DNA from 3 places in the Streptomyces sp. NPDC006544 genome. Region 1 is predicted to be linked to each of the others. Evidence: riboswitches for the same ligand, from Rfam matches in the RefSeq annotation. Region 1 holds a riboswitch; each other region holds the start of a gene.
The links. Region 1 has a riboswitch for cobalamin ahead of cobN (cobaltochelatase subunit CobN). Riboswitches for the same ligand answer to the same signal wherever they lie in the genome.

Region 1 (2,257 bases):
GTCCCGCGCGCCTCGTGGACGAGGGCCCTCGCGTCGCCGCGCACGTCGGACAGGGCCTTGGCGCAGCCGGGCCGCCCGGTACAGGCGGTGACGGACTCCCAGGGCCCGTCGGGTGCGACGACCAGGCCTGCGGCCTCGAGCCGGGCGTAGCCGTCGATCGGCCGCCGGGTGCTCGCGCCGGGCAGGACCACGCTCCGCCACGGGGTGACGCGCAGTTCGCCGTCCCCCCGGTCGGCGGCCTCCACCAGCACCCGCCACTGACCGGAGGTCAGCCGGCCGAGCGGGAGCAGCACGCACAGGGGCGTGCGGTCGCCGGTGCCCGGACCCCAGGGCCGGGGTGGCGGCGCGTAGGGCCACGCCACCTCGCCCTTCCGGGTCGCCGCGATGCCGGCGGCGGTGAGTCGTCCGGTGAACTCCTCGGCGCCCAGGGCGTGTCCGGGGGGCAGCTCGGCCACCCGCCAGGCGCGGGTGCCCGCCGCGTCGACGGCGTCGAGGAAGTACTCGGCGGCCAGCAGCGCCGCCCGGGGTGCGTCCGGGGCCGGCACCTCCACGGCGTCGGCGGCCGCGCCGAGCCGGATCAGCGCCCGGTCCTGCGCCCTGCCGAGCACGGTGACGTCGGGGTCGAGGGCGGCGACGTCCCCGCGCCCGTCGTCGACGGCGAACAGGAACCGTCCGGACAGGGCCGTCGCCCGTGCGCTCGCACAGAGCAGCCGGTCCAATTCCCGTACCCACGGGACCACATCGGGCCGTCCGTCGCCGAGGATCCCGGACGTCGGCGTCGCCACGACGTTGCGCACCCGCTCGTGGCCGGGTGCGGGCAGCAGACCCGCCGCGTCCAGCAGCTCCGCCAGCTCGGCGCCGCAGCCGTCCGCGAGTCCGCGCAGCTGGACGTTGCCGCGCGAGGTGAGTTCCAGGTGTCCGTCGCCGAAGCGGTCGGCGGCGAGCCCGAGGACCGAGGCCTGCCCGCTGGTGAGCAGGCCCGCCGGTATCCGGATCCGCGCCAGGAAGCCGTCGTCCGCCGCGTGCAGCCGCAGCGCGCCGGGGCAGGCGTCGCCGCGATCCCGTATGACGGGTTCGTCCCGCGCGGCGGCGGAGGGGGGCGTGGGCATGGCGGCGAGCATACCCACGATTCTGCGCCCGTCTCCTGTGTCGATCACCACCCCGAACCGGCCACGACCGGCCACGACCGGTGCCTCCGGGCCCTCCCCGACCGCGCCCCGGACCGTACCGGACCGTCCCTGACTTGCCCCGGACCGCCCCGGACTCCCCGCCGGGACCCCTGCCGCCTAGGATGACCTTCGACGGACCGCACGGCCCGTCATCGCCGAGGACGGCGACATGGGAGGAAGCCCGGTGCGATTCCGGCGCGGTCCCGCCACTGTGAATCCGAGGGCCACGGCCACCGGATGAGTCAGGAACTCCCGTTGTCCTCACTGCCCGGGGCGCGGAAACCCCGAGGAAGGCCTGCCGCCGCATGATCCTGCTGCTGTCGACGTCCGACACCGATCTGCTCAGTGCCCGCGCCGCCGCGGACGGCCCCGTCCCGTACCGGTTCGCGAACCCCTCCCGCCTCCCCCTCGACGACCTGCCCGGTCTCCTCGACGGCGTCGACCTGGTCGTCGTGCGCCTCCTCGGCGGACTGCGCGCCTGGCAGGACGGCCTGGACCTGCTCCTCGCCCCCTCCCAGACCCGCCCCGTCGTCGTCCTGACCGGCGAACAGGCCCCGGACGCACAGCTGATGGAGGCCTCGACGGTGCCGATCGGCATCGCCGCCGAGGCCCACGGCTACCTCGCCCACGGCGGCCCGGCCAACCTGGACCAGCTGGCACGCTTCCTCTCCGACACCGTGCTGCTCACCGGCCACGGCTTCGAGCCCCCGGCGGCCTCCCCCACCTGGGGCCCGCTGGAGCGGACCGCGCGGCAGGACACCGGCCCCAGGATCGCCGTGCTCTACTACCGCGCCCACCAGATGAGCGGCAACACCGCCTTCGTGCACGCCCTCTGCGAGGCCGTCGAGGCCCACGGCGCCCGTCCCGTCCCGCTCTACGTCTCCTCGCTGCGCACCCCGGAGCCGGAGCTGATCGCCGAGCTGGAGTCCGTGGACGCGGTGGTCACCACCGTCCTCGCCGCCGGCGGCACCAAGCCCGCGACCGCCTCGGCGGGCGGTGACGACGAGTCCTGGGACGCGGGCGCGCTCGCCGGCCTCGGCGTGCCGGTCCTCCAGGCCCTGTGCCTGACCGGTTCGCGCAGCGCCTGG
Region 2 (2,257 bases), on a different contig from region 1:
CAGCGGGCCGCCCGGCCAGGGCGGCAGGCACACGGCGGTCACCGTCAGCCCGACCCCGAGCAATGCCTTCTCCAGCGGGTGGCGGCCGCGCCAGCGGCTGCCGTGGGCAGCCACGTCGATCGGCAGCACCGCCTACGCCTCCGAGGAGGCGGGTGCGGGAGCCGCGGCGGCGGCCGCGCCCTGGCGGCGGCCCCTGCGGACGCCGAAGTAGTACGCCAGCACACCCGCGCCCAACGCCGCCTGCAGGGCGAACAGCGCCGACTCCACCTCCCCGGAGGGGGGTTCGTACAGCGGCGAGAACCACGGCTCGTAATCCGGCTCGAGCTCGGTGATGGCCGCCTCCGCCTGCGCGTCGGCGCCCGCGAAGGGCTCCTCCTTGCCCTCGCCGAGGCCGAGTGCGAGGGGGATGACGGCGAGCGCCGCCACCATGAGCAGCAACAAGCCGTTGATCTTCGTGTTCCTGGACAGGCCGCTCATCGGACCGCCGCCTCCCCTTCGGTCTTCGCTTCGGTCTTCGCATCGGGCTTCTCGTCGGGCTTCTCGTCGGTCTGCTCCGCGGTGCGGGCGGGCGCCGGCTTCGAGACGCCGAGCCGGACGAGGTCCGACGCGCTCGCCTGCAACAGCAGCCGCATCACGAGGACGGTCAGCAGGCCCTCGCTCACGGCCAGCGGGATCTGCGTGACCGCGAAGATCCCTCCGAACTTGGCGAGCGAGCCCGGGAACCCGGTGGCCGGGTCCGGGAAGGCGAGCGCGAGCTGGACGCTGGTGACGCAGTAGGTGACCAGGTCGGCGACGAAGGCACCGAAGAAGACGGTGACCATCAGGGGCAGGGCGAACCCGCGCAGCAGCCGGTAGACGGCGTAGCCCGCCCACGGACCGGCGACGGCCATCGAGAAGACGTTGGCGCCGAGGGTGGTGAGCCCGCCGTGTGCCAGCAGCAGGGCCTGGAAGAGCAGGGTGATCGTGCCGAGCACCGTCATGATCGGCGGCCGGAACAGGATCGCCCCGAGCCCCGTGCCGGTGGGATGCGAGCAACTGCCCGTCACCGAGGGGATCTTCAGGGCGGACAGGACGAAGGTGAAGGCTCCGGCCGCGCCGAGGAGCAGCGTGCTCTCGGGGTTGGCCTTCACCTCGCGGGTGAGCGAGCGGACGCCGTGGACGACGAAGGGAGCGGACGCGGCGCCCCAGGCGACCGCGTGCAAAGGGGGCAGGAACCCCTCGGCTATATGCATGAGTGGGGAGACCTCTCCAGCACCTCGTGGATGGACAACGCACCCTGGCCGGTCTCCTGGCTCACGGGTGCTGATGTCCCGGCCCCGCCTTCCCGGGCAGCACGGAAACTCCCGCGCAGCCCAGTGGCTTTCCCGCAGGAGTGGAGCCGGACTTCCCGATCACAGTGGCGAGGGCCGCACCGGTTTCCCACCGGTTTCCCGAACACCAAGGCCCGCTGACCCTAGTCGGCCGCACGGACCGGTAACAACCCGCCCCAAGGGTACCGATCGGCCACCGCATTCCGCTTGGTGCTCACCCTTCGTACCCGCGGGAGTGCCCCTCTGCCCCAATGTCCTCACGGGACCCTGGAGTTCCGCCTTCCCTTTCGCGCCGGGGAGGGGCGCTCCACCGACCCGCGATGTTCCGTACGACGAGCGGGCGGGCCCCGTTCGGGCGATGCCCGGTGGCGGTGGTGCCCGGCGGGGCCGAGGCTGGACGCGTGGCCGCAGACACCGATACCGCGAAGCGCTTCGACTACTCCGACCTGACCGCCGTCTACGTCAACTGCACGCTGAAGCGATCGCCGGAGCCCAGCAACACCGAGGGCCTGATCGACAAGAGCCGCACCGTGATGGAGGCGGCGGGTGTCCGGACCTCGCTCGTCCGCGCCGTCGACCACGACATCGCCACGGGCGTCTGGCCCGATATGACCGACCACGGCTGGGAGAGCGACCAGTGGCCGGTGCTCTACAGCCAGATCATGGACGCCGACATCCTCGTGCTGTGCGGACCGATCTGGCTCGGGGACAACAGCTCGGTGATGAAGCAGGTCATCGAGCGGCTGTACGCCTGCTCCTCGATCCTGAACGAGCACGGCCAGTACGCCTACTACGGGCGCGTCGGCGGGGCGCTGATCACCGGCAACGAGGACGGCGTCAAACACTGCGCCATGAACATCCTCTACAGCCTCCAGCACCTGGGCTACGCGATCCCGCCGCAGGCCGACGCCGGCTGGATCGGCGAGGCCGGCCCGGGACCCTCGTAC
Region 3 (2,257 bases), on a different contig from region 1:
AGCGCGCGGGCGAGCCGGCGCCTCACGCGGCGTCGGGGTGCAGCTGGGCACCCAGGGATTCGACGGCGCCGGCCACGCGCACGCCGAGTACGGCGGAGGACAGCGGGAGCACGACGAACCGCCGGTTCTTGACGGCGGGAACCTGCGCGAGCGCCGGGTCGTTCAGCAGGCGCTGCTTCTTCGCTTCGACGGTGGTGCCGCCGTAGTCGTAGATGAGGACGACCTCGGGCTTCCGCTCGATGACCTTTTCCCACGACACGTCACCGAAGGTGTCCTGGAGGTCGGCGAACACGTTCGTCCCGCCCGCCAGCGAGACGATCTCGTTGCCGATGCCGTTTCCTCCCGAGGTGAAGGCGGAGGCATCGCCGGAGTCGTAGGCGAAGACCGTCGGCCTGGCCTTGTCCTTCACCCGTCCGGTGACGGCGTCGATGCGGCGCTGCTCCTGCGCGATGAGCTCCTCGCCGCGCTCGGGCACTCCGAAGGTCCGGGCCACCTCGGTGATCTCGGTCTTGAGCTGGTCCAGCCCGACGGGCCCTTCGGTGCAGTACTCCACGCTGAGGCGTGAGTTGATCCCGCTCTCGGCGAGCACCTGGCGGTCCCGGCCCTGCGCCTTGTCGAAGGCGCTGGAGTAACCCCCGTACACGAAATCGGGGTTGGCGCCGAGGAGGACTTCCTTGGAGGGATATTCCTTCGCCAGCACCTTGATCTTGTCGTACGCGGGCCGGTAGTCGGGCAGTACGGCGTCGTCGAGGTAGGCGGTCCCGGCCATCTTCTCCTCGAGCCCGAGGGCGAGGAGGAGCTCGGTGGCGTGCTGGTTCATCGCCACCGCGCGCCGCGGCGGCGCCTGGTAGGTGCTGCTGACACCGCAGTTGGTGACGGTGTACGGATACCCGGGTGCGGCGGGCGCCCCGGCCGCCGCGTCCTCCGCTCCGGGCGATCCTCCGCAGGCGGTCACGGACATCAGGAACGAGACGGGCACGAGCGCGCGCAGGAGGGCGCGGGGGTACGACGACATGACGAAGCCTCTCCGGGGGATCCGCGTCCCCTGGTCGAACGGAAAAGGCGGTGCGTCAGTGTCTGACTCCCGGATCCCCCGCGGGGGAGGTCCGGTCACAGTGGCGGGACCGCACCGGATTCGCACCGGTTTCCTGTCCTGCACCGCCTGAAGAGCTCATCCCAGTCTGCCAGACGGACGATCATCACCGGCCGGGAAGTCGCGTACCCGTTCTGCTGGCCGCCGCCGGCCCGTGGGCCTTCATTCGTGATGCGAGTGCAACTCCGTTACCACAAAGGCGGCTTCATCAGGCCGATACGTCCAACTGCTCGCGCCGGGGCCGCCCTCGAACCTCTCGGCACGGGGCTTCCCCGGGCGTAGGATGCGTCACGTCGCCTATCCCGGAGCAGCCGATGGCGTGCAACCCCCCGGCCCTCGATGTGCAGTCGGTCGCCGAGCTCTACTCGCAACTCTCCGGCGTGCTCGCTGGATTCGCGCTCACGGCGGTCTTCATCGTCATTTCCCACTATCTCGGCGAGGGCGTGCCGACGGGCCGACGGCAAGAGGCGCTCGACCAAGCCCTTCCCGCGCTCCTCGCGGCCCTGCTCGGGCTGATCTTCAGCTCGCTCACCTACTGCGCCGTCGCGGCCGATGGGGACAACCACGGCCGGGCGCTGTTCGAGCACGTCGTGGCCGGCGTCGGTTTCGCCGTCGCCGCGGCACTGCTCGTCCTGGCCACCGTCCTGCTCGTCGAGGGCGTCCTGCCCTACGACCCCGTCCACTACGCGCGGCGCCTCCTCGGGCAGTGCGCGCCCCTGCCGATCTTCGCGCTCCTGTCGAACGGCGCGTACGCCTACGGCAAGGCGTACAACGACGGGAAGGCCCCCGGCTGGCTGGGCGCCCTCATCGTCCTGCTGCTGTCCTTGGTGCTCGCCGCTTCCGTCCTGGGCTACGCGGCGTACGGCCGTCCCCGTCTGGACAGGATCCGCGTGACCGGTGGCGGGGTCACCCGGACGATCGCGGTGAGCGGACTGTCGATCGTGACCGTGTGCCTGCTGAGCGTCGTGACCACCATGGGCATCACCGGCACGGGCTGCTCCGTGCCCGTCGGTGCCGTCGTCGCCGCCCTGCTCGTCGGGTTCCTCGCCGCCCTCGGCCTGTCCATCTGGCTCTTCGTCACCCGCCCGGTCCGCCCCCCGGACCCGGCCCCGGCTCCCCCACAGACACCAGCGCCGACACCAGCACCTGGGCCTGGGCCTGCGT

Region 2: another riboswitch for cobalamin. It lies ahead of ABZY44_RS00020 (energy-coupling factor ABC transporter permease); the one in region 1 lies ahead of cobN (cobaltochelatase subunit CobN).
Region 3: another riboswitch for cobalamin. It lies ahead of ABZY44_RS06920 (ABC transporter substrate-binding protein); the one in region 1 lies ahead of cobN (cobaltochelatase subunit CobN).

What each region holds. Positions count from the first base shown of each region.
Region 1 covers NZ_JBEXOV010000046.1:6,409-8,665, reverse strand. The annotation lists gene cobG (precorrin-3B synthase) at 1-1,109, opposite strand, end outside; cobalamin riboswitch at 1,294-1,442, shown strand; gene cobN (cobaltochelatase subunit CobN) at 1,475-2,257, shown strand, end outside.
Region 2 covers NZ_JBEXOV010000001.1:2,231-4,487, reverse strand. The annotation lists gene cbiQ (cobalt ECF transporter T component CbiQ) at 1-129, opposite strand, end outside; gene ABZY44_RS00025 (energy-coupling factor ABC transporter substrate-binding protein) at 133-468, opposite strand; gene ABZY44_RS00020 (energy-coupling factor ABC transporter permease) at 474-1,232, opposite strand; cobalamin riboswitch at 1,261-1,457, opposite strand; gene ABZY44_RS00015 (flavodoxin family protein) at 1,712-2,257, shown strand, end outside.
Region 3 covers NZ_JBEXOV010000009.1:67,202-69,458, forward strand. The annotation lists gene ABZY44_RS06915 (iron ABC transporter permease) at 1-26, opposite strand, end outside; gene ABZY44_RS06920 (ABC transporter substrate-binding protein) at 23-1,015, opposite strand; cobalamin riboswitch at 1,051-1,190, opposite strand; gene ABZY44_RS06925 (hypothetical protein) at 1,408-2,257, shown strand, end outside.